DNA from 3 places in the Marinobacter salinisoli genome. Region 2 is predicted to be linked to each of the others. Evidence: predicted binding sites of a transcription regulator. Region 2 holds the regulator's gene; each other region holds the start of a gene.
What was found. Region 2 encodes FliA, which starts transcription of late flagellar genes. Its sites were predicted from a motif close to CTAAAGTTTNNNNNNNNNNNGCCGNTAA; they were not measured.

Region 1 (10,602 bases), 1.6 Mb from region 2:
CCGGCGCGTGGGAAGAGTGGGATGCGACGCTGCTGATTCCGACCGCGCGGGAGCGGCTTCCGCTGCTGGTGGATCAGGGCACGGCGGATGAGTTCCTCGACAGCCAGCTGAACCCGGATGCGCTGGCCGAAGCCTGCGAAACCTTTCATCACCACCTGCACCTGCGCATGCATCGGGGTTACGACCACAGTTACTACTTCATATCGTCATTTATTGATGACCACCTGAATCACCATGCGCAGGCGCTCGGGTTGCGATAACGGGCGGTATTGCGACGCGCCGACGCCTCAGTAACCAAAGCCCCAGATCCGGCTGAAATCCATGGACGGCATGATCTCCGGTTCCTCCAGAGCACGGATGCCGAACTCCAGCAGGCTGGTGTCGCGTTCGAAGGCGCCGTTGTAGCGATTGCCCCTGGGGCCGAATAGCACTTTCACCATGGGCCCCCGGCCCAGATGCGGGCGTGTGGTAACCACGCCCACTTCCTCGTTGTCCAGCCGCACCAGAATGCCGGGCGGATAATCCCCGAGCACTTTCAGCAACGATTTCGGAATGGCCGGACGGAACGGCCCATCACCCAGATTGCCGATCAGCTTGCGGGCCTCGCTCAGGTTCATGCGGGTACGGTAGGCCCGCTTGGTGATCATGGCGATGTAACGCTCCGCCAGCGCCAGAATCTCTGCCTCCGGGCGAATCTCGGTGCCCGACAGCCCCAGGGGGTATCCGCTGCCGTCGGCCTGTTCGTGGTGCTGGGCAATGATGGTGAGTAACAGCGGGTGATCAATACCGGCTTCTTTGAGCGCCAGGATGCTGCGCTCGGGATGCTTTCGAATCACTTTCCGCTGGGTCTCATTCAGCACCTGATTGGAGGCGTTCAGCTGATTGGCAACCGGCACCAGGGCCAGGTTTGCGGTCAGCGCGGCAGCGGTAAGTTGCTGCGTCCGTTCCTCTTCAAGGCCGAACTCGTCACCCATGAACTGGCAGAGAATGGCGTAAAACAGGATCTGTTCGTGAAAGCTGGGCTCGACCGCGTACAGATGCACCAGCGCCAGGCTGGCATCCGGGGCTTGCTTGCAGGTGCGCTCGATCATCCGGGTCAGCCCGGTCAGCCGTTGAGGCGCGGACGCTTCGCCGTTGGTGATGGCAGTCAGGGTGAGGTCGAGGGTGTGCAGCAGGTCGGGGTAATCGGCGAACGGGTTGCGCTCGTGGTTGTCGGCCTCCGGCGATTCTTCCGGGCGCCGGATGGTGCGAGGCTTGAAACGGCCGCGTTCGAACAATTGCTCCAGTTGGCCCATGGTCTGAATCACGTAGCCCTGGCGCAGAAGGACCTTGCCCTCGGCGTCGTAGACATTCCAGGGTAACGGCCGGCCGAGTTCCAGGGCGCCGGGTGCGATTCGAACCAGATCACTCACGGTGAAGATCCTGCAGAAGTGTCACTTTAGTGTACCCCTGAAACTCCCCGGGGCTCCATAGCCGGCAACAGGCGCCGCCGGACTCCTGCCGACGGATCGTGGCCACAGGCTAAACAGAATGTAAGGAATGAGACACGGTTCACATTTTGTGACTTGGTGTGGATATTTGTAACGTCTCGTACCCGCCTGAAGACGCTGGTTGGAGCTTGGGATATCTTAACAATGTCAGATACCTATCTTTTCTCTGGACCAACGATGCTCCACCGCCTCAAGACGGATTTCCGGCTGTCAATCATTACCCTGCTGGGGGCCTGCGCCATTATTGGTGTCACACCGTTTGCGGTTTACCGGTTTCTGCAAGGCCAGGTGCTGGTCGGCATTGTGGACACCTTCATCGTGGCCGGCGTGCTCGCCAGCATGGCCCATGGCTGGATCTCGGGCCGGACGCTGGTGAGTGGCAGGATCATGAGCCTGAGCTGCTCGGGGAGTGCCATCGTCATTGGCGGAGTTATCGGCGAGCCGGGCCTGTTCTGGGTATTTCCCTGTCTGCTGACCAATTTCTTCCTGGTCAATCCCAGGTTTGCGGTGTCGGTTAACCTGCTGACCATCGCCGGGCTGATGCTGCAGACCGATATCTACGATTCGCTGATCCAGATGTGGTCCTTTGGCACCGTGGCCTTTGTCGTCAGTGTCTGCGCCTACGTGTTTGCCCATCGCAACGAGAGCCAGCGCAACATGCTGGAGCACCTGGCCACCATCGATCCGCTGACGGGCGTTGGCAACCGCCGCTGCATGGATCAGGAACTGGCGCTGTCGGTGGCGGCGTCCGAGCGCACGGGACAGCCCTGCACCGTTGCCCTGCTCGACCTGGATCATTTCAAGAGCGTCAATGACGAGTTCGGCCACAGCGTGGGCGATCGGGTGCTTGTCGACGTGGTCAGCCTGATCCAGCAGAACACCCGTCGAACCGATTTCCTGTTCCGCTACGGTGGTGAGGAATTCGTGCTGCTGTTGCCCGGCACCGCAGGCCAGGGCGTGAAGAAGGTGATGACTAACCTGCAGTCGGTGATCCGCAAGCACCTGAGGGTCGGCGGCCAGGCGGTCACGGCGTCGTTTGGTGTAGCGGAACTGGACATTGGTGAAAGCGTGGATCGCTGGCTGGAGCGCGCCGATAGCGCCCTCTACCAGGCCAAAGAAGCCGGTCGGGACTGCATCATCTATGCGAACTGTCCGCGGGCGCAAAGCGAAGCAGTCGCCAGCCAAGAAGAATGCCTGCTGACGTAAGCCCACCGGTCAGCCCGACCCAGAAACCGGCCGCCCCCATGGCCGGGCGAAACAGGTCGGTGAAGGTCAGCGCGTAACCCAGAGGCAGGCCGATCCCCCAGAAAGAAAACAGCATGATGAACATGGGCACCCGGGTGTCCTTGTAGCCGCGCAATGCGCTGATGCAGGTGACCTGAATGACATCGGCGATCTGAAACAGGGCCGCAAAGGCCAGCAGACGAATCGTTACCGCCTGCACGTCAATATCCCGTGTGTAGAGCGCGGCGATCTGCTCCGAAAACCCCCACAGCAGCGACGCAAACACCAGCGCGACCAGGCCGGCCAGTATCAGCGTGCTGTGGGAAATCAGCCGGGCGGTATCCGGCGCGCCGGCACCCACCAGGAAACTGATGCGCAAGGTCAGCGCCATGCCGATGCTCAGTGGCAGCATGAACAGCAGCGACACTACATTTAGGGCGATCTGGTGGCCGGCGACCACCACCGGTCCAAGCGGCGCCAGAAACAGGGCAATCACCGAAAACATGCTGGCTTCCACGAAGATCGTGAAGCCAATGGGCACGCCGAGTTTCAGGATGTAGCTCAGTCCCGCCAGATTGGGGCGCACCCAGTCCGCAAGCAGGTGGAATCTCCGGTAGGCCTCGCTCCGGTTGAGGTATATGAGCAGCGCGAGCGCAGCAAGGCCGTTCGACAGCGTCGTTGCCCAGCCACACCCGATCCCACCCATGGCTGGGACTCCGAACTTGCCGAAGATGAAAATGTAGTTCAGAGGCAGATTGATCAGCGTGCTCAACACGGAGAAGGCCATGATCACCCGGGTATGGCCCAGGCCGTCGGTCAGCCCTCGCAGGGCGTTCATCAACAGCAGAGCAGGCACACCCCAGGAGAAGGCGTCCAGGTAGCCCTGGGTAATGCGGGCGGTGTTGGCTTCCAGATTCAGCAGTTCCAGCAACGGATGCACATGGCGCAACAGCAGGATCATGATCACCGAACCGGCGGCGGCCAGATACAGCCCCTGCCAGGTCGCCGGCATGATCTTGTCAAAGGTGCGTGCGCCGTTGTAGCCGGAAATGATGGGCTGCAGGGCACCCAGAAGCCCCATGAAAAACAGGAACACGGGCATCCAGATGCTGCTGCCAATACCCACGGCAGCCAGGTCTTCGGCGCTGGCGTGGCCGGCCATCACCGTGTCGATCACCCCGTTGGCCATCTGGGCCACCTGGGCAATCAGGATCGGACCACCCAGAAGGGCAAGGGTGCGCCACTCGGCCAGGGTACGTGGAATGAGGGGCTGGCGGGCGGCCGGTAACGGCTGGTGCGTTTCGTCCATCATGCGGCGAATCCGGGGTTGTCCGTGTGGCTGGGAGGTCAGGCCGTTGCGGCCAGCCGGCATGTTACTCCATTCGGCGATCGGCGGCACGACACGTCGACATTCGTCGGCTGGAACTTTTGTCAGGAATCAGTACAGTAGCCCGCTGGTTTTCACAGGGTAGTCAGGGCAATGGCATTACTGGTCTTCGTTACGGTTCTCTGGGCGTTTTCTTTCAGTCTGATCGGGGAGTTCCTTGCCGGTCAGGTGGACAGTGACTTTGCGGTGCTCAGCCGGGTCCTGATTGCCGCGCTGGTGTTCCTGCCTTTCCTGCGCTGGCGGGGCGTTCCCGCGGGCATGAAACTGGGCATTCTGACCACCGGCATGCTCCAGTTCGGCATCACTTACCTGTGCCTGTACCGCTCGTTCAGCTATCTCACGGTGCCCGAAGTCCTGCTGTTTACCATCTTCACGCCGCTGTACGTCACCCTCATCGACGACGCCCTGTTCCGCCGCTTTTCACCGGTGGCGCTGGTGGCTGCTGCGATCGCAACGCTGGGCGCAGGGATCATCCGTTACGATGGCCTGAGCGAAGATTTCATCACCGGCTTCCTGCTGCTGCAGGTTGCCAACTTTACCTTTGCCGCCGGGCAGGTGGGGTACAAGCACATCATGCAGCGCTATCCGCTGGACGTGCCGGCGTTTCGCACCTTTGGCTATTTCTTCGTCGGCGCGCTGATCATTGCCCTGCCCTCGTTCCTGATTTTCGGGAATCCCGACCGCCTGCCAACCACCGGCCTGCAGTGGGGCATCCTGGCCTGGCTGGGCTTTGCCGCGTCCGGGCTCGGCCTGTTCCTGTGGAACCGGGGTGGCTGCCGGGTGGATGCGGGCACCCTGGCGATCATGAACAATGCCCTGGTGCCGGCGGGTTTGCTGGTGAACCTGTTGATCTGGAACCGGGACGCAGACCTGCTGCGCCTGGCGCTGGGCGGCGGTGTTATCGCGTTTTCTCTGTGGGTGAATGCGCGCTTCCATCCACAGGCGAGACTGCGCAGCCTTGCCTGAGCGCGTCCGGGCAATCATGCCGCCCTATCTCGGATATTGCCCCTGGTGTCTGCAACGCCACGGCGTGGGCAAAGGTTATGAGAACAGTCGTCCAGGCGCTGACCCGGGGCACTCTGTCTTGCTTGGGGTCAAGCCCTGGCCCCAAAGCCCACTGGCATAATCGGCGCTCAAGAAGTGCCCCATCCTGTCGATACCTTCTGTGCGGACGGTTGTGCCGATTCCCATCCGGGTCTCGGTGTCCGGTTCTTCAGCCCACTGTTGTTGCTTTTTGGCCCAGGCGAGTAGTCACTGTATGCGTAAAAATCTGCCGGTAACCCAGCGAGAAATCACCATGCGTCCGGGCGGGCGCCTGATCTCGACCACCGATCTCAAAGGCGTGATCACCTATTGCAACGACGAGTTCTGCGAGATCAGCGGATACGCCCGTGAGGAACTGGAGGGGCAGGCGCATAACCTGATTCGCCACCCGGATATGCCTCAGGCGGCGTTCCAGAACATGTGGACTTACCTGAAAGCCGGCAAGGCCTGGATGGGCGTGGTTAAGAACCGGGCCAAAAACGGGGACTTCTACTGGGTCAGCGCCTACGTCACGCCGGTGTGGGAAAACGGCCAGATGGTGGGGTACGAATCGGTGCGAGTGGCCCCGACCCGGGAGCAGATTGGCCGTGCGGAGAAACTCTACGGCCGGTTACTGGCGGGCAAATCCGCCGTCAGCCGGTTGGATAAGACCAGCTCGGTATTGAAATCCGGCTGGTCCTGGCTGATGTCACTGGGCGTAAGCCTGGTGGCCCTGAGCATGGCCGATGCAGGCTGGTTGCCGATCACCCTGGTGGTGGCCGGTCACGGTGTCGGCGCGACCCTGCTGATGAAGTCGGTGATTGGCCGGCTGCAGCGTTTGCTGGCGTTACGCCCCGACGCTTTCAGGGATCCGGTGATTGCCCGGGGCTACAGCGATGAGAACGGCTCGTTCGCTGAAATGGAAATGATGCTGCTGAGCGAAGAGGCGCGCATCCGCACCGGACTGGCGCGGATTGACGATCAGGCGGAACTGCTGGACCGTCAGGCGCAGGAAACCCTGGGCTATGTGGGCGAAGGCGCCCAGGCGATCGCGCGCCAGCGTGCCGAAACCGATCAGACCGCCTCCGCCATCCACGAGATGACCGTGTCGATTCAGGAAGTCGCGGAAGCCGTAGTCAATAACGCCCGGGAAGCGGAGCAAGCCAATCGTCTGGCCGGCGTTGGCAGTGAACGCAGTGCCGAAGCCCTGGTGGTGATTGAGCAGCTGGTCGGCCGGGTGAATGGCCTGGGCCAGACCATCAGCAGGCTGGGCGAGGCCACCCACAGCATCGGTGAGGCCGCGAACCTGATTTCCGAGATCGCCGAGCAGACCAACCTGCTGGCGCTGAATGCCGCCATCGAGGCCGCCCGGGCCGGTGAACAGGGCCGTGGCTTTGCCGTGGTGGCCGATGAGGTGCGCTCCCTGGCGCGCCGTACCCGCGAATCAACCATCCGGATTCAGGACGTGATTGACGATTTCCGTACCCAGGTGGATGCCGCCATCACCGCTACCCGGGAAGGCGAAGACGTTGCCGGCACCGGCCTGGAGAAGGTTCAGGAGGCCGAGCATTCGCTGCGGGATATCGTCAGTTCGATCCAGACCATCTCCGACAGTTTCATCAGCATGTCGGCGGCATTCGAAGAGCAGAGCCAGGTGTCCGATGAGATCAACCGTCAGATCACCAGCATTGCGGACCTGGCCGATCACAGCGATACCCAGGCGGATGAGGCCCGGCAGAGCAGTGAACGTCTGGGCCGGATGTCCCGTGGTTTGAAAGACCTGAGTGCTCGCTTTATCCAGAAACAAGGCCGGTAACATCGGCTCGACCTGATCGGCCTGTCGGTCTTGACAGGCCTTGGAGCTTGGGGGCATGCTCAAGCGTCCCTGTTCAAGGCGTATTACCGATTTCATGAGCTCCTCACCGTTCCAGCAACTGTTGCGACACCGGAGAAGTCTGGCCCTGGCCACGCTGTTCTTCTGGGCGCTCTGTGCTTTGCTGGCAGGCTGTTTGATTGGTTTAAGTAGCCAATCCGGGAGCACTTCGATGTCGGTGCCCATGGTGCATGAGCACACGGGCCACACTGAACACGGCCATGACGGGCGCGGCATTACCGCTGCCGAGTCGGTGTCGGACCTGGCATGCTGCGAAACCGGACATGACCCGGCGCCACTGACGGTTCTGAGCCTGCTCGCCCTTGCCGTGGGCCTGCCCCTGGCCTTTCTATTGCCGCTGCTCTCGGGCAATGGAGCTGGCTGGCGCCGACAGCCGTTCCATTACTTCCGAATACGTCCCCCCCGATACCACCTCGTTTACTGTTCTTTCCTGCATTGAGTCTCTGATGCTGTCGCTTCCGCGTCATGGCGGGAGTGTGCCCGTTTGATGGTTCCCGGACAGCTTTGGGCCGCTTGTGGCAAGCGGTCAGATCATGGAGACAGAGATGCAACGTATTGTTATGGCGCTGGTGCTTGTGGCCATCGCTTTTGCCGCCGGCTGGTGGGCGCGTCCGCTATGGACCAGCACCGATGCGAGCGCGGTTGAGTCCGACGCTAATGCCCAGGCGGAGCCGCTCTACTGGGTGGCCCCGATGGATCCCAACTACCGCCGCGACAAGCCCGGAAAATCCCCCATGGGTATGGATCTGGTGCCGGTCTACGAAGAGGACCAGGGCGGGTCGGATGACGGTGGTGTCACGATCGCTCCACGCATCGTGTCGAGCCTCGGCGTGCGGATTGCTGAGGCGACCGAGGGTGCGCTGGAGCTCCCGATCGAGACTGTTGGCCGGGTCATGTACGACGAGGATCAGCTGGTGCATGTCCACAGCCGGGTGTCGGGCTGGGTAGAAAAACTGCAGATTACCGCCACTGGCGACCCGGTTTCCAAAGGGACAACCCTGATGGAGTTGTACTCGCCGGACCTGGTCTACGCGCAGGAAGAGTTCCTGCTGGCCCGGCGTATGAACGACCCCCGGATGAAGCGTTCGGCCCGCAACAAACTGTTGGTGCTGGGCATCACGGAGCGCCAGGTCAATGAACTGGATCGGCGCGGGGAGGCCACCCAGCGCATCCGGATTGAAGCGCCGGAAGGCGGCTTTGTGTCCAGTCTGAACATTCGTGAGGGCATGTTTATCACCCCCGATACCGAGGTGATGGCGATTGGTTCACTGGCGTCAGTGTGGGTCATCGGTGAGGTGTTCGAGCGCCACGCCGGCCTGGTGGAACCGGGCCAAGCCGTCGAGATTTCGGTACCCGCTTTCCCGGGCGAAAGCTGGACCGGCGAGGTGGATTTCATCTATCCGGAACTGGACGCACAAACCCGGACTCTGCGGGTGCGCATCCGGGTGCCCAACCCGGATCAGCGGCTGCGACCGAATATGTTTGTCGATCTGCGCCTGAACGCACCGATTGGCGACAACCTGCTATCGATTCCGAGGGAAGCGCTGATCCGGGATGGGCGCCATCCCCGCGTCATTCTGTCCGAGGGCGATGGACGATTTCGGCCTGTGCCGGTCAGCCCGGGGCGGGAAGTCGGCGATCGGGTGGTGGTCATCGAGGGCCTGACAGCCGGTCAGCAAGTGGTGACCTCTGCGCAGTTCCTGATCGACTCCGAAACCAATCTGGATGCCGCCCTGGCGCGCCTGGAAGAAGCCGAGCCGGAAGAGCCCAAGCCTGAGCAGGTGGAGGTGGGCGCCACTGTCACCGGCCTGATGCCGGAGATGGGCATGATTGCCCTCGAACACGAACCGATCCCGGCCTGGGACTGGCCCACCATGAAGATGGATTTCGAGCTGGCGGACGGTGTCGAACTGCCCCCGCTGGAAGTTGGCGATCCGGTGGTGGTGCAAATCCGCGATGCCGGCGACTGGACCTACATCATCGAGGGCATCGAAGCCGCCGGAGCAAGCTCCGCCACAGAACAGACCACACCCGAGAGGGTGGTCGAGGCTACTGGTGAGGTCCGTGAGGTCATCGCCGGGCCCCGCCTGGTGACGGTGGTGCACGACCCCATCCCGGAATGGCAGTGGCCGAAAATGACCATGACCTTTGAGGTGGCCGAGGACGTCGACTTTGACCAGCTCACTGCCAATCAGCGCATTGAATTCCGCCTGCGGGAAACCGAGCAAGGCGATTACCGGCTGGAATCCTTCCAGCCCCTGAAGTAACCCCGAGTAACTGCAGTACATCCGAGCAATTGCCAAGGAGCAAACCGATGAAAACCATTGTTTCAGCATTCGTATTCAGCGCCAGCCTGGCCCTGCTTCCCGGTGTCACCATGGCCGACAGCCACGGCATGGACGGCCACCAGGGTATGCACGGCGATCAGGCTGACGGCCACATGATGAATGGCCAGCATCAGCAGATGATGCGCAAGGTGGATGGCATGGGCACCGTCAATAAGGTGATGGGTGACCATCACATGATCAATGTCACCCACGAACCCATCGAGGCCATGGGCTGGCCGACCATGCGGATGAATTTCAAGACCGACCAGTCGGTGGATCTGGGTTCCCTGAAAGAAGGTGACCAGGTGCGTTTCGTCATGGAAGTGGACGAAAACAACAACTACCGGATCATCGAGATCGAAAAGCAGTAATCACTGCGGGGCTTCGGCCCCGCTGTCCCGCTGAGTTTCAGGAGTCGCCATGATCAACGCCGTTTTGCGCTGGTCCATTCACAATCGTTTCTTCGTCCTTCTGGCCACGGTGATTCTGGTCGGCTGGGGCTTGTTTGCGCTGCGTAACACCCCGGTGGATGCCATCCCGGATCTGTCGGATGTGCAGGTGATCGTCAAAACCACCTATCCCGGGCAGGCCCCGCAGGTGGTGGAGGATCAGGTTACCTATCCGCTGACCACCGCCATGCTGTCCGTACCGGGTGCGACCACGGTGCGCGGATTCTCATTCTTCGGCGATTCCTTCGTTTACGTGATTTTTGAGGACGGCACCGACCTGTACTGGGCCCGATCCCGGGTGCTGGAATACCTCAATCAGGTGGCGGGGGACCTGCCCGATGCCGCCAAACCTCAGCTCGGCCCGGACGCTACCGGGGTGGGCTGGGTGTACTCCTACGCCCTGGTGGACCGCACCGGGCAGCACGACTTGTCTCAGCTGCGCTCGATCCAGGACTGGTTCCTGAAATACGAATTGCAGACTCTGCCCGGCGTGTCCGAGGTCGCCACCGTGGGCGGCATGGTGCGCCAGTACCAGGTGGTGGTTGATCCCAACCGCCTGCGCGCCCACGGTATTCCGTTGCAGCAGGTCCATGCGGCCATCAGCGCGGGGAACCAGGAATCGGGTGCCTCGGTGGTGGAAATGGCCGAGGGTGAATACATGGTGCGGGTCACCGGCTACATTCAGGGCCTGGAGGACTTGCGACAGATACCCATTACCCTGAGCGATGCAGGCACGCCGCTGCTGCTGCGTGATCTGGCGGACGTGCGGCTCGGCCCGCAAATGCGCCGGGGGGTTGCCGAACTCAAT
Region 2 (10,602 bases):
AATCAGGCCCGCTGGCCCATTGAACAGCGTGGCAAGGGTGCCGCCTTCCAGCAGATTGCCCCCAAGAATGGCGGCGAAAGCCAGAATAATGCCGAGCAGGCTCAGGATATCCATCAGCCAACACCCTCGACCAGGCGCGGACCGATGTCATTCAGCCCCAGCACCTGATCGGTCAGGCCCGCCTTCGCAACAGCCATCGGCATGCCGTAAATCACCGAGGTTTTCTCGTCCTGCGACCAGATGTCCGAGCCCGACTGCTTCATCATCCGGGCACCCTCTTTGCCGTCTGCGCCCATACCGGTGAGGATGATGCCCAGGGTTTTGCCCGGAAAACTGCGGGCCAGAGAACCGAAGGTGACATCCACGGACGGCTTGTAATTCAGCCGTGCGTCGCCGGGCAGAATGCGCACACGAGCCTGGCTGCCCCGGCTTTCAATCATCATCTGTTTACCGCCGGGGGCCAGCAGCGCAAGGCCGGGGCGCAACAAGTCGCCATCCTCGGCCTGGCGCACCTCAATCCGGCAAAGCTTGTTCAGCCGCTCGGCAAAGGCCGGGGTAAAACTGGCGGGCATGTGCTGCACCAGCACGATCGGTGCCGGGAAACTGGCAGGCAGCGAGGTCAGCACCCGCTGCAGAGCCACCGGGCCACCGGTTGACGTACCAATCGCCACCACGCTGTACGCTTTGGCCGCCACCCGGGAGGAACGCCGCGCCGACGCCGCCGGTGCGGCGGGAGCCGGCCGGCCTGACTCGACCGGCCGAAGTTCCGGCTTCGCAGCCGGTGGCGCTTTGGGCGCTGGCTGGGGCGCAGGAGCTGGCGCAACCGCGGGACGCGCAGAGGGGCGACTGCGGGCAATATCGAGGATGCGGTCAAGCAGGATTTTCTGGAGCTGACTGGTGTCCCGGGCAATGTCCTCGAAGTTCTTGGGCAGAAAATCCACCGCGCCGGCTTCCAGCGCATCCAGTGTCACCCGCGCGCCTTCATAGGTCAGAGAAGAAAACATCAGCACCGGCGTGGGCTGCTTGCGCATGATTTCACGCACTGCCGAAATGCCATCCATCACCGGCATCTCATAGTCCATGGTGATGACATCCGGCCGCAGTTTTTCCGCCATCTCGACGCCCTCGCGGCCGTTCGAAGCCACGCCAACCACCTCAATCTGGCCGGAGCCGGACAGAATTTCGGTCAGACGCTTTCGGAAAAAATGCGAATCGTCCACAACCAGGACAGAGACTGCCATCTACTTCTCCTACACAAAAATACGCCCCAGCAAGGCAGCACTTAACTGTAATGTTGCAGCAGACTGGGCACGTCGATAATCAGAGCGATACGACCATCACCGGTAATGGTGGCGCCCGCCATACCCGGTGTGCCCTGCAGGGCCCGGCCCAGAGGCTTGATGACCACCTCTTCCTGACCAACAAGCTGATCCACCACAAACCCGACCTGCCTGGTTCCCATGGCCACGATCACGACATGGGCGGTTCCGGTCGTTGTGTCACCGTCGCCGTTACGTACCAGCCACCGCTTGATGTGGAACAGCGGGAATACCCGATCGCGGACCACGATACACTCGCGGCCATCGACGATGTTGGTTTTGGTCAGATCCAGATGGAAGATCTCCACCACGTTCACCAGCGGCAGGGCAAATGACTGCTCGCCCAGCATAATCATCAGTGTCGGCATGATAGCGAGGGTCAGCGGCACCTTGATGGTGATGCGCGAGCCCTTGCCCAGCTCGGATTTGACGTTGATCTGGCCATTCAGCTGGCCAATCTTGGTCTTTACAACGTCCATGCCAACGCCGCGGCCCGACACATCGGAAATCTGTTCCTTGGTGGAGAAGCCGGCGGAGAAAATCAGGTTGAAACACTCGGCCTCGGTCAGGCGATCGGCCGCATCCTGGTCATAAACGCCCTTCTCCACGGCCTTTTGCCGAAGCTTTTCCGGGTCCATGCCGGCGCCATCGTCTTCAATCGCCAGCAGGATATGATCACCTTCCTGCTCGGCAGACAGAGTCACCGTTCCCATCGGTGGTTTGCCGGCTCTTTCCCGCACATCCGGCGCCTCGATCCCGTGATCGACCGAGTTCCGGACCAGGTGCACCAGTGGATCGGAAAGCGCCTCGACCAGGTTCTTGTCGAGATCCGTTTCCTCACCGTGCATCACCAGATTCACTTCCTTGTTCAGGTTGCGGGCAAGATCCCGTACAACCCGAGGGAAACGACCAAAGACTTTCTTGATGGGCTGCATCCGTGTCTGCATGACCGCAGACTGAAGGTCGGTCGTTACCACGTCGAGATTCGACACGGCTTTTTGGAGCTGTTCGTCTTCACTGGCACTGCCGAGACGATCCAGGCGATTGCGCACCAGCACCAGCTCGCCCACCATGTTCATGATGTCATCGAGGCGCTTGGTGTCGACGCGAACCGTGGTTTCTCCCGCCGGGGGTGTGTCCTTCGCCGGGGCAGTCTTGGCTGCCGGTGTGGCGTCGGGCGTGGCCGCTTTGGTCTCGGCGCGGGGGGGCGGTGCCGGGTCGCGGCTTCCGGTGTCGGGGGCTTCGGCCGCGCTTGTGGGGCTGCCACCCTTACCGTGCAGCTCGTCGAGGAGCTTTTCGAACTCATCGTCGGTAATCAGGTCATCACCGCCAGTCGAGCCGGCATCAACCAAATCGGCCCCTCCGCCATTGGCTGCTTCAGAGCCCGCCTCCGGCGCGCCGCTGAACTGCCCTTTCCCGTGCAGCTGATCCAGCAGCGCCTCGAATTCGTCATCCGTAATCTCTTCGTCACCGGAGCTGTCAGCAGCACCGGCAGCTTCTGGCGCCGGCGCGGCCGCGCCCTGCGGCGCGTCATGCCCTTGCAACGCATCCAGCAGTTGCTCGAACTCATCATCGGTGATGTCGCCACCATCGGCAGGCGCGTCACTGGTCGGCGGGGTCACGGCGGTGTGATTGGCGGGCTCGGCAAAGGCGTCCAGGGCGGCAATCAGGGCGTCCGGGGCCGGCGTCGGCTCCTCGTGGTTACGCACCTGCTCAAACATCGCGTTGACGTTGTCCAGCGCCTCAAGCACCACGTCCATCAGGTCCGAATCGACCCGACGCTTGTGATTCCTGAGGATATCGAACACGTTCTCTGCCGAGTGGCAGCAGTTAACCAGAGCGTCAAGCTGAAGGAACCCGGCCCCACCTTTAACGGTGTGGAAGCCCCTGAAAATTGCGTTGAGCAGATCACTGTCGTCTGGATTTTGCTCGAGATCCACCAACTGTTCGGACAACTTCTCGAGAATTTCCCCTGCCTCGATCAGAAAATCCTGCAGAATCTCTTCGTCAGCATCGAATGCCATGGATTACCCCACCTGTTCAGAAACCAAGACTGGACAACAAGTCATCAACGTCGTCCTGCCCCGAAACCACATCTGCCCGCTCATTGGCCCTGATCTGGGGGCCAACGCCTTCCTCCGGAGACACCTCCACCGCATCGATCTGATGCACCGTTCCGGTCAACTGATCAACGTGGCTTGCCATGACAACCAGACTGAGCATCTGATCTTCAACTTCTTTCACCAACGCAGTTACTTTCTCGATCACCTGCCCGGTAAGATCCTGGAAGCCCTGCGCCAGAAGGATGTCCGACAGGTTGCTGTATACCGCACCCGCATCCCTGGTGAGGCCATCCAGGAAGCGATCCATCCGGCCGTACAGCGCTCTGAACTCATCCGGTTTCATTTCCCGGCGGCCCAGCCGCTGCCACTCCTGGCGCAGCGCCGATGCCTCTTCACTGGCAGCGCCGGCCAGGGGCATGGATTCTTCCACCAGGTCCATGGTCCGGTTGGCCGCTTCGCTGGTCATCTGCACCACGTAAGCCAGGCGGTCGGACGCATCGCTCATCTTGGATAGGGCTTCGCGCTGCTGGGGACTGCGGGGATCGATCTGGAAATTGCGAATGGCCTCGTGGAGCGACCGGGTCAGCCGGCCCACTTCGCGGTAGAGGCTCTGATCCCTGACCTCGCTCAGTTCGTTGATCACCGACATCGCCTGGGCGTAATCCCCGGCCTCGAGGTGTCGGGACAGCTCCGATGCTTGCCACTTGAGCTGTTCAGCAGCGTCCGGCTCGAGGCTCCGATGGTTCTTGTTGGTATCGCTCATGAGAGCCATCCGACCTCTGTTTTACTGGATGCGTTCGAATATCTTTTCGATTTTTTCTTTCAGCACGGCAGCGGTAAAGGGCTTAACAACGTAGCCGTTCACACCCGCCTGAGCCGCGGCCACAATCTGGTCCCGCTTGGCTTCGGCGGTAACCATCAGGACCGGCAGGGCCTTGAGGTTTTCGTCGGCACGGACCTCCTTGAGCAGATCAATGCCAGTCATGCCCGGCATGTTCCAGTCGGTCACCAGGAAATCGTATTTACCGCTTTTCAGCATCGGCAGCGCGGTATTACCATCATCGGCCTCATCCGTGTTGGTAAAACCCAGATCACGCAACAGGTTCTTGATAATCCGCCTCATGGTGGAAAAGTCATCCACGATGAGAATCTTCATGTTCTTGTCCAATGGGACCTCCAGTTACTAAACCCGGAACTCGGTTTACTGCCCGTCAACAATCGGGCGGATGACTAAGACATCGGTCTATTGTGTGTGCTTTACGATGCGTGTAAAGCGCCGGTTACCAAAACGCTACAGAGCCGGATGGCGCTGATACACAAGGAAGAATGACGACAGGAAGTGATTAGACACGCCAATCCGACAGACGGCTTCGCAACCTGAGCGCCGCCTGACTGTGAATCTGGCTGACCCGGCTTTCGCTAACCCCCAGAACCGCTCCGATTTCCTTCAGGTTCAACTCTTCCTGATAGTAAAGACTCAGTACCAGCTTCTCCCGCTCGGGCAACTCCGCAATGGCCTGCGCGAGACCCTGACGGAAGGCATCGGAGGAGATCCCTTCCAGCGGGTTGTCACTGTGCTCTGTTTCTTCTATCGGCAGCTCGCCGGATTCATTTAGCTCATCCAGGCTAAAAAGCCGGCCGCTGTTGCTGTCGGCCAGCGCGGAATGGTATTCGTCAAGATCCATGCCCAGCTCCTCGGCCACTTCCGTGTCCTGGGCTTCCCGGCCAAGCCGGCCTTCGACTGCTTTGATGGCCTCGGAAATTCGACGGGCATTGCGATGAACGGAGCGCGGCACCCAGTCGCCCTTGCGGATTTCATCCACCATGGCGCCGCGAATTCGGATACCGGCGAAGGTTTCAAAGGTTGCACCCTTGGCAGAGGTATAGCGCTGGGCGGCCTCCAGCAGGCCGATCATGCCGGCCTGTATGAGGTCTTCCAGTTGCACAGAGGCGGGTAGCCGCGCCATCAGGTGAAGAGCGATTTTCTTGACCAGCGGCGCATGATCTTCAACCAGTTGCGCTGCTCCCGGCGCCGTGCCGGCCTGCTGGTAGATTCCCAGGTTCTTCGCCAATGTCATGTATCCGCTGTTGTTTCGATTGGATCAAATCAGACTTGGACGAGCCGTTCCACGAAGAATTCGAGGTGTCCCCGGGGCGAGGACGGCAGTGGCCAGTTGTCCACTTTGTCGGCCAGCGCCTTGATCGCCAGGGCGGCCTTGGATTTGGGGTAGGCATCCAGAACCGCACGCTGGCGCTGAACGGCCTTTTTCACGGCCTCGTCGAACGGCACCATGCCCACGTATTCCAGCGCCACATCAAGGAAGCGCTCGGTCACACGGCTGAGTTTCTCGTACAGGTGGCGGCCTTCTTCTTCATTCCGGACCTGATTGGCAAGAATACGGAACCGGTTGGTACCGTAATCACGGTTCATCAGTTTGATCAGCGCGTAGGCATCGGTAATGGAGGTGGGCTCGTCGCAAACCACGAAGAGCAATTCCTGCGAGGCGCGCAGGAAGCTGACAACCGATTCGGATATACCGGCGGCGGTATCCACAATCAGCACATCAATTTCGTCGCCCAGTTCACTGAAGGCATTGATCAGACCGGCATGTTCCATGGCGCTGAGCTGTGTCATGCGCTGGGTTCCGGACGAGGCCGGCACCACCTTGATACCGCCCGGACCTTCGACCAGCACGTCTCTGAGGTCACACTCACCCGAGAGCACATCGGCGAGGTTCCGGTTGGCGGTGATGCCCAACAGAACGTCAATATTGGCCAGCCCCAGATCGGCATCGAGGATGACTACCCGGCGCCCTTTCTGCGCGAGAGCAATACCCAGGTTGACGGACACATTGCTCTTGCCAACCCCGCCTTTTCCGCCGGACACTGCAATTACCTGAACCGGTTTCGCTCTGCTCATGCTCGTTATATTCTCTCGCCAGTTAATCCAAGGCTGTTCTTATCGTTCAGACGACTGCCCGCCAGTGTCGGCCACGTCAGCGGGTCCCTGTTCTTCAGGCACCCTCAGCAACGGCCTGTTGTTGCTGCATATTTTTCAAACGCTCCACGGCCAGGCGAACCAGTGGAATCGCCTCGGCGTGATGCAAGTGCTCGGGTATCTTCTGGCCGTCGGTGTAATAGGCCACCGGAAGACTGGTTTCCATGGCAAAACCGAGAGACTCACCGAGCGTCAGGGCTTCATCGATCTTGGTCATCACGCAGCCCGCCAGATTTGCCATCTTATAGCAATGCCAGACGGATTTCATGATACGCGGCTGACTGGTTGCGGAAACCACCAGATGGGTGCGGATATTATGATGGCTGCGAGCCAGCTCGGCCAACTGCTCCTGGTAGCCTTTGTCAGCGCTGGTCAGGCCGGCAGTGTCGATCAGTACAAGATGCTTGTCTGACAGCTCATCCAGGATATCGTCCAGTGAATGGGTCTCATCCACCACCCGAACCGGCACATTCAGGATGCGGCCGAACACAAACAGCTGCTCGTGCGCGGCAACACGGTAACGGTCGGTCGTGACCAAGGCCAGGGAGTCGGCGCCGTGTTTGAGTACATAGCGCGCAGCGAGCTTTCCGATGGTAGTGGTTTTGCCGGATCCGGTTGGCCCCACCAGGGCGTACACGCCCCCCTCATCCAGCCATTCCTTGCGCGAGGTACGTACCCCGGTGGCCAGCATTTTGAGTGACTGCTTCCACCCCTCATCCAGACGTCCACCCGTGTGGCGACGCGCAAGGGACGCGGACAAATCATTGCTGAGCCCGAATTCCTGCAGGCGCTCGGCAAGGCGCTGCTGAACGGGATTGACGCCGGGCCTGGCCATTTGCTGCGCCTGATTGCCACTCATCATGTCGCGCAGAGAGCTGATTTCCGCCCTCATTTGCGCCAACTCGCTGGAGTAGTCTGATGTCACAGCCGCGCTGCGCTCGCCACCGGACTCAGGCTGAGGTGACGGGGCACTCTCGTCAAACGCGGCATCCCACTGACTACTGCCAGCAGCGGCGCGTTTTTCCCGCACCCCCCGGATTCGCTCTCGGGAACGATTCAGCTCGTCTTCAAGCCGGCGATGCTGGTCGGCCTGCAGTTCTGCCAGGCGGGCACCGGAGGTGGCAGACCCGGCCTCTTCGCCCAATCGCTGGCGCGCCATGTTTTCGTCGTAATCCAGTGCCGTCACAATTTCGACACCTCCATCCACTCGACGATTGGAAAGAATGACAGCATCCGGCCCCATTTGTTCACTGACTTGCCGGAGCGCCTCAGCCATACTTTGAGCGAAAAACCGCTTTACCTTCATTCTACCTCTTCCTCCACCGGCCACGCTGCATCTGCGCTAGCCGCTTGTCTTTCCGTCGTCACTGACCAACGGACGCCACGATGGTGATCTGTTTGTTTTCGGGTACTTCCTGATACGAGAGCACGTGCAACCGCTCTACCCCGTAGCTGGCGAATTTCGCCAGCACCGGCCGGAGCGGCCCTGAAACCAGCAGGATGGCGGGCTTACCCAACATTTCCTGCCGCTGAACACTGTCCTGCAACGAGCGCTGCAGTTTTTCCACCATGTTCGGCTCCAGCACCATCCCGATGTCGTCCTGACCGCCGGATTGTTGACTCTGCTGAACCGACTTCAGCAACATCTGTTCCAACTCTGGGTCGAGGGTAATAACCGGAATCTCCGACTCGTTACCGCAGATACTCTGGACGATCATCCGACGCAGCGCCTGGCGCGCCACCATGGTCAGCAGCTTGGGATCCTGGCTACGGGGATGGATGTTCACAATTGCCTCGGCGATGGATCGCATATCCCGAATCGGCACTTCTTCCTTCAGCAGGCTCTGCAAGACCCTGAGCAACAGGCTGATGGAAATCGTCGTGGGCACCAGCTCTTCGGCCAGCCGGGGTGACATCTTCTCCAGCTGATCCAGCCATTTCTGGGTTTCCTCATGCCCAAGCAGCTCATGAGCGTGCTTCTGAAGCACCTGGTTCAGATGGGTTGCGACCACCGTGCTGGCATCCACGACGGTGTACCCCAGGGTCTGGGCCTGATCTTTTTTGTCGGTTTCGATCCAGCAGGCATCCAGACCGAAAGCCGGGTCCTTGCCTTCGATACCTTCAATTTTGCCGAACACCTGCCCCGGGTCGATGGCCAGTTCCCGCTCGGGGTGAATCTCTGCCTCGGCGATGGTGACCCCCATCAGGGTGATGCGGTACACGTTGGGCATCAGGTCCAGGTTGTCCCGGATGTGGACAGACGGCATCAGGAAGCCAAGATCCTGTGACAACTTCTTGCGGACCCCTTTGATCCGGCTGAGCAACTGCCCACCCTGGGACTTATCCACCAGCGGAATCAGGCGATAGCCGACTTCCAGCCCGACGATATCCACGGTGGCGACGTCGTCCCACCCAAGCTCGCGGGTCTCACCGGGCGCCGGTAACTGATGCCCCTGATCGGCAGCGCCATCGGCTTGCAGTTCCTGTCCGCCGGCACGATGCACCCCGGCACCGCCCTGGGCCGGAAACACCGCGCCCTCTTCCACGGTTTGCTGATCCCGCTTCCAGATAAACCAGGCTGCACCGGCGGCCAGACTGCCGAGCCCCAGAAAGGCAACGTGAGGCATGCCCGGAATCAACCCGAGAATGATCAGGATGGCGGCCGCAATACCAAGCGCCTTGGGCGCACTGAACATCTGGCTGATGATTTGCCCGCCCATGTCCTGACTCGAAGTGACCCGCGTCACCATGATCGCCGCGGACGTAGACAGCAGCAGCGACGGAATCTGCGCAACCAGACCATCACCAATGGTCAGCAGCGCGTAGCGCTCCATGGCAAGTCCGAAGGTCAGGCCATGCTGCATCATGCCGATGGCAACACCACCGATAATATTGATGGCCAGAATCAAAAGGCCGGCAATGGCATCACCCTTAACAAATTTCGACGCACCATCCATGGAACCGTAAAAATCCGCTTCCTGGGCAATCTCGGACCGACGCAGCTTGGCGTCTTCCTGGTTAATCAATCCGGCGTTCAGGTCGGCATCAATGGCCATCTGCTTGCCGGGCATCGCATCCAGAGTGAAGCGCGCGCTTACCTCGGAAACCCGGCCGGCACCCTTGGTCACCACCAGGAAGTTGATGATCATCAGAATGGCGAACACCACCAGACCGACGGCGTAGTTGCCGCCGATGAGCACTTCGCCAAAGGACTCAATCACCTTGCCCGCGGCATCACCGCCATCGTGGCCTTCAAGCAGGACGATCCGGGTAGAGGCCACGTTCAGCGCCAGACGCAGCAGCGTTGCCACCAGCAGCACGGTCGGGAAGGACGCAAAATCCATCGGTCGCATGGCATACACGCACACCAGCAAAATCACGATGGACAGCGTGATATTGAAGGTGAAGAAAACGTCGAGCAGGAAAGCCGGCATGGGCAGGATCATCATGCCCAGCAACCCCATGAGCATCACGGGAACACCGAGATTGGCCCGCGTCAGGGATTTGACGTTATTCAGGACTAATACTCTGTCCATGCTTGAAGCGACTCCGGTAACAGGCCCCGGGGTAAACAAGGGGCGGAAATCTGACGCTAATTCGTCATTTGGACGGTAATTCGCAAGATCCGTACCAATCCTTACCCCAATTCCTCCGGCTTCGCCCTGCGGCCGCCTGACTCAAACCGCCAGATACGGTATCCTTGCGCGGTTCCATAGCGCTGCTTAACCATCAAAGAAAACCCACAGATAGGTGATCCCATGCCAATCCACGAGGTGAAACACCCCCTGATCCAACACAAGCTGGGCCTGATGCGCCGGGCGGACATCAGCACCAAGAACTTTCGTGAACTGGCACAGGAAGTTGGTGCCCTGCTCACCTACGAAGCCACCAAGGACTTCGGCCTGCAGGAACAGACCATTGATGGCTGGGCCGGACCGGTGAAGGTCGAACAGATTCAGGGCAAGAAGATCACCATCGTTCCGATCCTGCGTGCCGGTCTGGGCATGCTGGACGGCGTACTGAGCCTGATCCCGGTTGCCCGCGTGAGCGTGGTTGGCCAGATCCGCGACGAAGAAACCCTGGAAGCCAGTACCTACCTGGAAAAACTGGTGGGCGAACTGGACCAGCGTATGGCCCTGATTGTTGACCCGATGCTGGCCACGGGCGGCTCGATGATTTCCACCATCGACCTGCTCAAAAAAGCCGGAAGCACGGAAATTCG
Region 3 (10,602 bases), 420 kb from region 2:
GTTGAGGTATTTCTGACCACAGATAACCGCGTTGGGCAGGCGAGCCGTTTCGGCATCCAGGTGGCTGACCTGGCCGCGAATGCGTTTGAATCGATAGCGTTTGCCGTCAGGCAGAAGTTCGGGCGTTTTGTCGCCACAACACAATACGACGCTGATCGTTTCATATTGCGCGTTATTCGCGGTCTCCACCAGCCATTGCTCGCCTTGCCTAAGGCATCGACTGACGTTGGCGCCAAACTCAGCGCGTATCCGGGGGTGGTCTGCAAGCGCGCGGCACAGCGGACCGGGCTGAAGCCAGCCGCTGCCGGGGAACCACAGCCCTCCGGAAAAGGTTTGAAGGCCCGTTAAGGTGCTGGCCTCTTGCCGGGACACCGCTCTCAATATGTCGGCAGGGTATTGATTCCGTTCAATAAAACGATTCTGTCGGTCTGCCTCCCTGGGATTCCACGCCAGTTGAAGCAGCCCCGTGGGATGCCAGAAGCGACCCGTGAAAGGCTGGTAGTAGTGCTGGCTGAACAGTAAGGCACTTAATGCAAGCTGGGTCTGGTCGTTGAATTCCACGCCCAGTTTGACGTACGAGGCGCCCTGTAGATTGCCGGACGCGCCCGAGGCAGGCTCGGCTGCGCCATCGAACAATAGGACGTCTAACCCGCGCTCAGCGAGATTACGCGCCAGCAAGCAGCCCGCAATTCCCGCTCCAATCACGGCAACAGCACCCTGCCGATGGCAGCCAGGCCGCCCTGCCTCGCCTGGCAGAAGACCGGCCAGCATGTCACGCTTGCGGCCAAATCCGGGCTGTTTGCTCATGGTAAAGCCGGCATCGATCAGCGCCCGTCGGATTCGGCCCACTGCGGTAAAGGTCGCGAGCGTAGTGCCGGGTTTGCTGTGTTTTCGAATCAGGCTTATCGCTTCCTCTAACCACATCTCGGGGTTGAGCGAGGGCGCAAAGCCGTCCAGAAACCAGGCGTCTGCGTGGAAGTTCAGCAGGTTCCAGGCCTCCAACACATCTCCGAAATAGAGCGTGAGCCGAACCCGGCCGCCGTCGAAGATCAGGCGGTGCGTTCCCTGAACGAGGGGTGGGTAGGCATCCAGCAACTGATTGGCCAGCTCCGATAGCTCAGGCCAGAGCGCCAGCGCCTTTTTCAGATCGGCCGCCGTCAGCGGGAAGCGTTCGACGGATACGAAGTGGAAAGTCGCGGCGTGGTCAGGAGCAGAGTCGCGCCACGCCTGCCAGGCCGCAAGAAAGTTGAGACCTGTGCCAAACCCCGATTCGGCAATCACGAAGTTTCCCCGGTGCGGAACGGCTCTGAACCGATCCGGAAGGCCATTGTGCTGCAGGAAAACGTATCGGGTTTCCTCGAGGCCGTTGTCGCGGCTGAAGTAAACGTCCCCGAAGCGTGCCGATTCCGGCACGCCGTCGCGCCATATCAGTTCGGCGGACTCGATCGCCGGTAAGAGAGTGTTGTCGTGCATGGTGTTACTGATCGGTCTCCACTACGGAGGCTGATTCAATAACGACAGGTTGAACGGGAACATCGCCCATGCCGCGGGAATAACCGGTCTCGACGCCTGCAATGGTGTCGACCACGCCCATCCCTTCAATCACCTTGCCAAACACGGTGTATCCGGGGCCACGAACGCCAGCATCCAGAAAGTTGTTGTCGACCTGGTTGATGAAAAACTGAGAGGTCGCGCTGTCCGGGGAGCTGGTTCGGGCCATCGCAACGGTTCCGCGGAGGTTTTTCAGGGTAGGGCTGGCTTCATTCACGACCGGAGAGCGGGTCTGTTTGCGGGACAGAGCTGCGGTAAACCCGCCGCCCTGGATCATGAAGCCGGGAATCACACGATGGAAGATTGTACCGTCGTAAAACCCGTCAGCTACATAAGATAGAAAGTTCTTGACGGTTTCAGGCGCTACATCGGGCCTCAACTGCAGCAAAATGGGGCCATGGTTGGTGACAATCCGGACTTGGGGCAGCGATTCACTCCCCGCCGGTTCGTTGTTTTCTGCCTGCGCTGCACCGATCGGAACGAAAGCGATAAAAAATGCGATCAGGGTTGTGAAGAGTTTCTGCACCGGTATCAGGTGGTTCAGCATATTGGCGGCTCTCTCTTGTTGGCTGAGTTGTCAGTAGCGGAGACATTATCCAGACAATGGGTGTCGGAATCACGATGTTAGCAGAAGCTGAGCGGTTTTCGCTGGCTGGCCTATATTTGCTGAGTGTATTCAGCGGTAAACCCACACACATCCATACCGGGCCGCGTTGTACGGTTTCCAGAGCGGTAAGGAGAATCGTGTGAATATCCACCGGGGATTTGAGGAAAAGTCTCGTCTGGGTCGGCTTCTGGTCAATCGGGGTTATCTGTCCGACAGCCAGCTTGACGATGCCCTCCATATACAGCGGGAAACCGGGGAGCGGCTCGGTGAAGTGCTCGTGGACGCGGGGTGGATTACCGAGAAAGACCTCAAGCGTGTGCTCAAGCATCAGTCACGGTACCGCAACGCGGCGGCCCTGGTGGCTGTCGTCGCCCTCCCGCTTCAGCCTCTGGTGAGTTTTGCGGCCAATCACAACTCTGGCACTCAAGCGCGGATGGATGAGGTTGGCGAATTCCACGCGACCGGGCTGATGCCGATGAGTGAGGATGAAATGGCGGGCATCTCGGGGCAGGCGGACAACCGGCTGATTGGCCAGCTCGCATCGATTTCTGCGATGGTTGACGAAGCGGCCAGCGATCGAGTTGAGATTGATGCTGATGCCATTGAAGCCCTCAAGTTCACGGCGAATATCTTTGTGCCTATTTTAAACTTCCTCGATTCCAGCCTTTCCATTTACGGCGTTCATTATCGGGAAGGAGAACCGCGATTTACGCTGCGAGAGGATGGAGGTTTGACGCTGACGTTGCCAGAAAGGATCGAGCAGATTCGGTTGGAGAACATACGGGTCACTGGAAGCCGGGGGCCGTCGATGGGAAATGTGACCATGACGGACATCCGCTTTGATTCAGCATCAAATATGACGATCTACACTCACTAGCGAAAGACCAAAAAAACGCCCGCAGCTGCGGGCGTGTTTTGATCTGTCCGGGTTTGATGTCAGGCGCTCGCCAGTACCGTTCGGCTGGAAACAGACGTCCTTTCGCCTCGCTCTCCGTAAAGTTTGGGCTGCGTTGCCGTGCCGCGTAAGATATCCTTCAGTCGGCCGAGTCGCTTCTGAAGGTGGCCCACGACACGCCCGTTGCGTTGATTCAGGGCCTGGCACGCTTTCATCTGAGTGTCAGCCTGCTTCCAGAGTTCGAAGATCTCGGCCATCCCCGCTGCCTGAATAAACTGGGACGGCGCGCCGTGCTGAGGCGTGTATCCCATGGCAACCAGCAGGTGGATCTTTTTCTTGGCGCGTTCCCGTATTTCTCCCAGAAGGCGCGACTTGGCCTCGGTGAGGGGCTGAAGGGCGGGCACATCCGATGAGGCCAGGCAGGCCTTTTCATTCGCAAGTAGGTCCGCCAGTTCATCGAGTTGACGGACATCTTCGTTCAGAAGATGTTTCAGATCATCAGTTGCGGCCATTGCTCACTCACCCAAAAATGCCTTTATCCATCTCAAGCATTTTCTGGGCCAGCTTTTCAGCGTCGACTTTATATGTGCCGTTTTCCAAGGCGGAGCGAATCTTCTCGACACGGTTGTCGTCCACCTCAGGGAGGTCAGCCAGGCTCTGTTCGATCTGCTTCAGGTTCTTTGCCTGGTTGCTCAGGCTCACGCTGTCACCGCTTGCAGCGGCCCCCTGATTGCGGGCTTGTTCGTTGACGGTGGGCTGTGCCTTGGCGGAGCCTGTGGATTTGTCGGCCGGGTTCTTCTGTGTGTTGACCTGGCCGGGGCCAATTCCATTGAAGTCAACTGACATATTGGGTACCTGCTTGCCTGTTTAATCGCATAACTTATGCGAATGATTGGAGTATCAACCTATGTTACGGCAGCAAAAGCGATAACTTTAGGAAAAAATTTTAAAATACTGTTTATAAAGCGGCAGTGTCTTGCCGGTCGGCAACGTTCTGCCTGCTTTTTATACTTTACATGGTGACTTGCACACGCCCGGGGGCCACAACGTTAGCCCGAATGGTGCGCGCCGAGGTCAGGTTTTCGACCATTATCTGTTCACCGATGGCACCACTTGATAGCGCCTTGCCTCTGGAGCGCACGCTGAAGTTACCACTGCGGGCTACAATCACCACGTGATCACCGCGCTGAATGGCATCCGGGGCTGATAGCATGTCGGGGGTGATCAGTGTGCCGGCATTCATCGCGCGCCGAATGTTCATGCCCTCAACATCGGAAAAATCTTTCAGTACGCCCCGACGGCTGGCGTTCACGGTCATCGTCCTGGTTGTGACCAATGCCCGGGACAAACGTTCACCGCGCGCCAAGGGGCGGGCAGCAACCAGGGCCGGACCCTGTATGGATACTTTGGTTGTCACAAACATTCGCCAGGGGCGCTCGCCGTGACACGCGACCTGCACCGAGGGGTGTTCAGACTTCCAGGGATCCCCGGTGAAGTCCACGGCGAGCTCTCTGTCGCAATCGGCGAGGGCCACTCGATTATCGACGGAGCCGGTCGCGAAAGTTACTGAGTAGCCTTTTTCTTCCTGGGCCAGGGCGAACCTTTCCAGAAAGGCTTGCGCCGCGTGCTGGATTTCCGTCGCTGAGGTCTTTCCGTGTGCCGGCGAGGCGATCAGGAAAGCAAGGAGTGTCAGGCTCAATTTAGTGATGCGCATAGATCCCGCTTTACTTTATGCTGGTGCTGGCACGTTGATTGGGCCAGCTTCGACATTAAGGCTTTACAGAAATCGGCCGATACATTGAATCGTGGCCAACGGACCGACGCATTTTTGTCGCTTGCCGTTTTACCAAAACAAGAAAAAGCAATTTGTGTGCCGGGGCAAACCGGCAGTGCTGGAGATCAGGCATGGCAGGGGTAATGGACAGCGTTGACCAGCGAACTCAGCTGGTGGGGCAGAACCGTCTTGAATTATTGCTGTTCAGGCTTCGTGGCCAGCAGCTGTATGGCATTAACGTCTTCAAGGTGAGAGAAGTACTGCTGTGCCCGAAATTGTTTTCAATTCCCAAAAGCCAATCCGTGGTTCGTGGTGTGGCTTCCATTCGGGGTCAGACCTTGCCGGTAATCGACCTGAGTATGGCAATCGGCCTGCCGCCGATACCCCCGGAGAGCGTCGCCAGCAGCTTTGTGATTATTACCGAGTACAATCGCAAGACCCAGGGCCTGCTGGTGGCGGGTGTGGACGAGATCAAGAATCTTAACTGGGAAGATATCGTTCCTCCGCCCCGGGGGAGTGGTAAAGACGTTTACCTGACGGCGGTCACCAAGCTTAATGAAAAGCTGGTCGAAATCATTGATGTAGAGAAGATTCTTGCAGAAGTATCGCCGCTGCGGGAAGATGTTTCGCCCGAAGTTTTGAGCAAGCGTTCGGCGCAGGACGCGGGCCAGCTTCCGGTGCTTGTCGTTGATGACTCGGCAGTTGCTCGACGGCAGATTGAGCGTTGTCTGGCCGCCATCGGTATGCCGGTGGTGACCAAGAACGACGGAAAGCAGGCATTGGCATACCTGAAAGAAATTACCCGTGACGGATCGAAGGCCACGGATCATTTGTCCCTGGTGATTTCTGACGTGGAAATGCCTGAGATGGACGGCTACACGCTGGTTAGCCGCTGCAAGAACGATTCAGCGCTCAATGGGCTGTATATCCTGCTGCATACCTCCTTGAGTGGCGTGTTCAACAAAGCCATGGTGCAAAAGGTGGGTGCGGATGATTTTGTTGCGAAGTTCGGGCCGGACGAACTGGCCGAACGGGTGATGGACATAGTCGATCAGCGTTGAATGGCATGGGCGCTGGCTGACCACACTACAGAGCTTACATGAAAGCTGACATTACTCCTCAGGAATACGAAGCGTTCAAAACATTCCTGCAGGATGCCTGCGGTATTTTGTTGGGCGAGAACAAACAGTATCTGGTCAAGAGCCGCCTGCGCAGGATCCTCGAAGAGCATGAACTGGAATCACTCGGCGAGTTGCTGTCGCAGTTGCAGCGCTACGGCCGGGGGGCGCTTCGTGAGGTGGTGATTGATGCAATGACAACCAACGAGACCCTTTGGTTTCGCGACAATCACCCGTTTCGCATCCTCCAGGACAAACTACTTCCAGAACTGGCAGACCGCAAAGGCAATCAACCGATTCGCATCTGGTCATCCGCCTGTTCAACCGGGCAGGAACCGTATTCAGTTGCTATGACGGTGGCAGAGTATCGTCGTCAGCGCCCCGGGAAGTTGCGCGATGTCAGGATTACGGCAACCGACATTTCCAAAAGCGTCCTCGAGGTGGCCAGGCGGGGCGAATATGAAATGCTTGCCATCGGCCGGGGCTTGTCACCTGACCGTCAGAAACTGTTCTTCAAGCCGTCACCCAATGGCGGCTGGCAGATCAATCCCGAACTCAAAGGCATGGTCGAGTTCAAGCTTCTTAACCTTCTGGACCGCTTTGTGCTGGGCAAGTTTGACGTTGTGCTGTGCCGGAACGTGTTGATCTACTTCTCGGCGGATCTCAAGAAAGACATTCTCAAGCGTATTCACGCCACCTTGAACCCCGGAGGTTACCTGATACTGGGGGCTTCCGAGTCGCTCAATGGCCTGTCAGACCTGTACGAAATGGTCCAGTGTCATCCGGGCATCATCTACCGGAAGAAATAAGCCTATGCCGCTGAATGTCTGGATCCTCGTCGCAAGCCAGGCCTTGGCCCTGTGCACGGCGCCGTTTATTGTTTTCATCGGAAGTATCCAGGGACGACTGCTGGCCTCAGACCCTCAATGGGCCACGCTGCCGGTAGGGCTCGTGGTTGTGGGCACGGTGCTGGCGGTCCGGCCCGCCGCCTGGCTGACCTCGCGTCTGGGCAGAAAACGGGTCATGTTGCTCGGTGCGGCCATTGGGGTCGGCTTCAGCCTCGTTGGGGCGATGGCCTCCTGGCTGGGCAGTTTCGGCCTGCTGTGCTTTGCGGCTTTTGGCGCCGGAACGGGTTTGGCTGTAGTTCATCAGTACCGCTTTGCTGCCATGGAATCGGTACCGCCAGAGCTGGGTGGCAGCGCCGCGTCAAGGGTTCTGTTCGGGGGATTAATTGCCGCCTGGTTGGGGCCGGAAATCGCCGGGCTGGGTGCCGGCGGGAATGAGGCCTTTCCCTTTCTGACCAGCTGGCTCGCACTTGCCGCGGCTCAGGCTGCGGCACTGATGGTTCTCGGTGCGGGATATCGAGGTCAGGCTGAGCTGACCTCGCACGGATCCGTTACGGGCGGTCGTCCCACGCTCGAAATCCTGAAAAGCCCTCTGGTGCTGGCAGCGATGAGCTCCGCCGCCGTGGGTTATGCGGTGATGAGCTTCATCATGACCGCCACCCCCCTGAGCATGACGGAGATTGCCCAGCACGATCTCGACGACGCCAAACGTGTCATTCAGCTTCACATCATGGCGATGTACTTGCCCTCGCTGGTCAGCGGCTGGCTCACCCGTGTCATCGGGATTCCCGTTCTCATGATAACGGGGTTGTTACTGTACGTCGGGTGCATAGGGCTCGCGGCAAGTGGCATCAGTTTCCACCATTATCTCGGTGCGCTGCTGATGCTGGGGGTTGGCTGGAATTTTCTGTTCGTCGGGGGGACGGCATTGCTGCCTGACGGTTATAGAGAGGAAGAGCGTTTCCGCGTGCAGGGCATCAACGATACGGTGGTATTTGGAGCGCAGGCAACCGCTGCATTGTCGGCCGGTGCCGTGCTCGCCGCCATGGGCTGGGATGGTCTGGTGGTGGTGGCGATTCCGTTTGTGATCCTGCATGGCGTGTTAATGGCTCTGTGGCTCACTCATGCCCGCTCACCGGAGCCGGCAAAGCAAGGAGCAAAGGATGATTATTGATTTTGAAGGCATGAACTCCGCCGATGTCTACCACGCGCTGACGCAAACGGTCATTCCGAGGCCAGTTGCGTGGGTGCTCAGTGAGAATCCCGAGGGCGACTTCAACCTGGCCCCCTTTTCATTCTTCACGCCGATTACGAGTAACCCGCCACTGATCATGCTCTCGGTGGGCAGAAAGCCAACCGACAAGTCATTCAAGGATACTCGGGTGAATATCGAGGAGCGGCAGGAGTTTGTTGTCCATATCGCGAACCGGGCGATGGCCAGTGCGGTGACCGAGACCTCCCGGACACTGCCGCACGGCGAATCCGAGCTGGCGCGACTCAATCTTGATCTGGTGGAATTCGACGGTTTCCGGCTGCCCCGCCTGAAGGATTGCCCGGTGGCACTGGCCTGCGAGCTGCATGAAATAAAAGAAATTGGTGCGGCGCCGCAAAGTCTGGTTTTTGGGCTGGTAAAAAGCATTTTTGTGGCGGATCGGGCGGTCGGCAAGGACGAAAAGTCGCGAACCGTGATGGATGCGCGGGAAATTGATCCCATTGGCCGGCTGGGAGCCAATGAATACGTCACCTTCGGTGATATTCTTACCATTCCAAGACCGAGCTGACGACGGGGAGGGAAACCGGGTGGATCAGCTGAATCTCAGGCACCTGTACTATTTCTGGATGATCAGCCGCGAAGGTACGATCGCCCGCGCCAGTGAGGTGCTGGACCTGGCGCCGCAGACATTAAGTGGCCAGCTGGCGACTTTCGAATCGTCCCTCGGCGGGTTGTTGTTCGAAAGGGAACGGCGCCGGCTGCACCTGACCGATCTGGGGCGTACTGTCCTGGGATACGCGGACGAGATCTTCGCGCTCACCAGCGAACTGAACGACGTGGTGCGGCTTGACCCTTCGGATCGCCCTCTGACGCTCTCTGCCGGTGTCTCTGCTTCCATTCATAAGCTCATTGCCTACAGCCTGCTGCAGCCGGCGATGAATCTGCAGCGGCCGGTCCGGCTGAATTGCCTGACTGGCAATACCGAAGACTTGATTTTACGCCTGAAACGCAAGGAACTGGATGTCGTCCTGACGGACTGGGTACCCCAGGTTGAAGATCAAGGCGGCTTTGCAGTTCATCCCCTGGCAGGGTCGACGGTCAGTCTGTTTGGTTCCAGTTGCCTGGCGCAGCCGCTGAAGCAAGGATTCCCTCAGTCGTTGAATGGCGCCCCCATGCTGGCAACCACAGCCGACGCGCCGTACTTCAAAAACCTGATGGACTGGCTTTCCATTAACGGTGTTACCCCGGAAATCGTTGCGCGTATTGATGACAGCGCGCTGGTAAAGGTATTCGGCAGCCAGGGTCTTGGTGTGTTTGCCGCGCCTACGGCAATCCGTGATGAGGTTTGCCGCCAATACCAGGTCGAAGAAATCGCCTCCATTGACGAAGTAAAGGAGGCGCTCTTTGCCATCACACGTAGCAAGCATCCCGCCCACGATGGTGTTCGTGCAATCTGTGAGACCAGCGACTGGTTCTCCGTCGACAACAAGGCATCGAAAAAAACGATGTATTCAGATGTATAAAGCTTATTTAGTCGAGCAGTGAACGAGGGGAAGATGGAATCGTGTGGCGGAGCTTAATAAAAGGAGCAGCGGTCATGAAAACGATTCACAAATTTCGACTGGAAGCGGGCAAGGAACCTGTAACCCTCTCCCTGTGTGAAGGGTGTCGGGTGGTTAGAAGCGAATACGTGGTGCCGGATAAAGCCGTTTATATCTGGGTAGAGCAGCCGCTCAAGGCCAGTGCCAAACTGACCGACCGGCAGTTCCGGGTCGCTTTTTCCGGCGAACCCGTGCCAGACAATTACGAGTATGTGGACACCGCGCTCGACCCCTTCGGACCAGAAGCGTACCACGTGTTTGAAGTCCCGAAAGCAGAACATCCATGGAGCGATGTAAGAAACGATGCCAAAAGGGACGACAGCATCGCGCACAAGCTGGGTAACGGCTCCGGTTGGCGCTCTCCAGCAGGGCTGTCATGAGCCAGTAAACCAACGAAAACGGGCCCTTGGGCCCGTTTTTTGTTTGTATTTCCGGGAAGAAGCGACTAGAACTCCAGAACATACCGGCGAAGGCAGAGTGCCCGCCTATTAGCCTCCGGATAAAAGGACGAGCCGTGAAATCGTTACGTAACCTGATTTTACCAGCCATTCTGTTGCTTTCGGCTTGCACCGGGCTACCAGAAGGCATTGACCCCGTTTCTGGTTTGGAGAAGGAACGCTACCTGGGGACCTGGTATGAAATCGCCCGCCTGGATCATTCGTTTGAGGAGGGGCTAAGCCGGGTTACTGCAGAATACAGCTTGACCGACGATGGCACGATCAAGGTCGTCAACCGTGGTTATGACGCTCAAAAAGAGGAGTGGTCCGAGGCGGTGGGAAAAGCGAAATTCGCCGGTGATGACAGCATTGGCCATCTGGAAGTTTCTTTTTTCGGCCCGTTTTACAGCTCCTACGTGATTTTCGAGCTGGACCAGCCGGGCTATCAGTTTGCCTATGTTTCGGGCTACAACCGGGATTACCTGTGGTTTTTGTCCCGGACCCCCGAGGTGAGCGAGCGGCAGCTCGAAGCTTTCCGCGAGCGCGCGAGGGAGGAGGGTT

Region 1: the regulator FliA is predicted to act here: its motif matches at 5,234-5,261, upstream of LPB19_RS04795 (methyl-accepting chemotaxis protein).
Region 3: the regulator FliA is predicted to act here: its motif matches at 3,963-3,990, upstream of flgM (flagellar biosynthesis anti-sigma factor FlgM).

The regions. Positions count from the first base shown of each region.
Region 1 covers NZ_CP071247.1:1,062,808-1,073,409, forward strand. The annotation lists gene fghA (S-formylglutathione hydrolase) at 1-260, shown strand, start outside; gene LPB19_RS04775 (HD-GYP domain-containing protein) at 288-1,412, opposite strand; gene LPB19_RS04780 (GGDEF domain-containing protein) at 1,668-2,696, shown strand; gene LPB19_RS04785 (MATE family efflux transporter) at 2,626-4,023, opposite strand; gene LPB19_RS04790 (carboxylate/amino acid/amine transporter) at 4,195-5,067, shown strand; gene LPB19_RS04795 (methyl-accepting chemotaxis protein) at 5,360-6,940, shown strand; gene LPB19_RS04800 (hypothetical protein) at 6,996-7,457, shown strand; gene LPB19_RS04805 (efflux RND transporter periplasmic adaptor subunit) at 7,564-9,285, shown strand; gene LPB19_RS04810 (copper-binding protein) at 9,333-9,716, shown strand; gene LPB19_RS04815 (efflux RND transporter permease subunit) at 9,766-10,602, shown strand, end outside.
Region 2 covers NZ_CP071247.1:3,186,340-3,196,941, forward strand. The annotation lists gene LPB19_RS14530 (flagellar motor protein) at 1-114, opposite strand, end outside; gene LPB19_RS14535 (protein-glutamate methylesterase/protein-glutamine glutaminase) at 114-1,241, opposite strand; gene LPB19_RS14540 (chemotaxis protein CheA) at 1,283-3,343, opposite strand; gene LPB19_RS14545 (protein phosphatase CheZ) at 3,360-4,145, opposite strand; gene cheY (chemotaxis response regulator CheY) at 4,167-4,550, opposite strand; gene LPB19_RS14555 (RNA polymerase sigma factor FliA) at 4,726-5,460, opposite strand; gene LPB19_RS14560 (MinD/ParA family protein) at 5,490-6,302, opposite strand; gene flhF (flagellar biosynthesis protein FlhF) at 6,397-7,686, opposite strand; gene flhA (flagellar biosynthesis protein FlhA) at 7,745-9,916, opposite strand; gene upp (uracil phosphoribosyltransferase) at 10,139-10,602, shown strand, end outside.
Region 3 covers NZ_CP071247.1:2,767,570-2,778,171, reverse strand. The annotation lists gene mnmC (bifunctional tRNA (5-methylaminomethyl-2-thiouridine)(34)-methyltransferase MnmD/FAD-dependent 5-carboxymethylaminomethyl-2-thiouridine(34) oxidoreductase MnmC) at 1-1,473, opposite strand, end outside; gene LPB19_RS12650 (peptidylprolyl isomerase) at 1,478-2,098, opposite strand; gene LPB19_RS12645 (pilus assembly protein PilB) at 2,298-3,035, shown strand; gene LPB19_RS12640 (flagella synthesis protein FlgN) at 3,095-3,565, opposite strand; gene flgM (flagellar biosynthesis anti-sigma factor FlgM) at 3,573-3,899, opposite strand; gene flgA (flagellar basal body P-ring formation chaperone FlgA) at 4,066-4,767, opposite strand; gene LPB19_RS12625 (chemotaxis protein CheV) at 4,959-5,888, shown strand; gene LPB19_RS12620 (CheR family methyltransferase) at 5,927-6,754, shown strand; gene LPB19_RS12615 (MFS transporter) at 6,759-7,964, shown strand; gene LPB19_RS12610 (flavin reductase family protein) at 7,954-8,571, shown strand; gene LPB19_RS12605 (LysR family transcriptional regulator) at 8,591-9,526, shown strand; gene LPB19_RS12600 (DUF7352 domain-containing protein) at 9,601-9,984, shown strand; gene LPB19_RS12595 (lipocalin family protein) at 10,119-10,602, shown strand, end outside.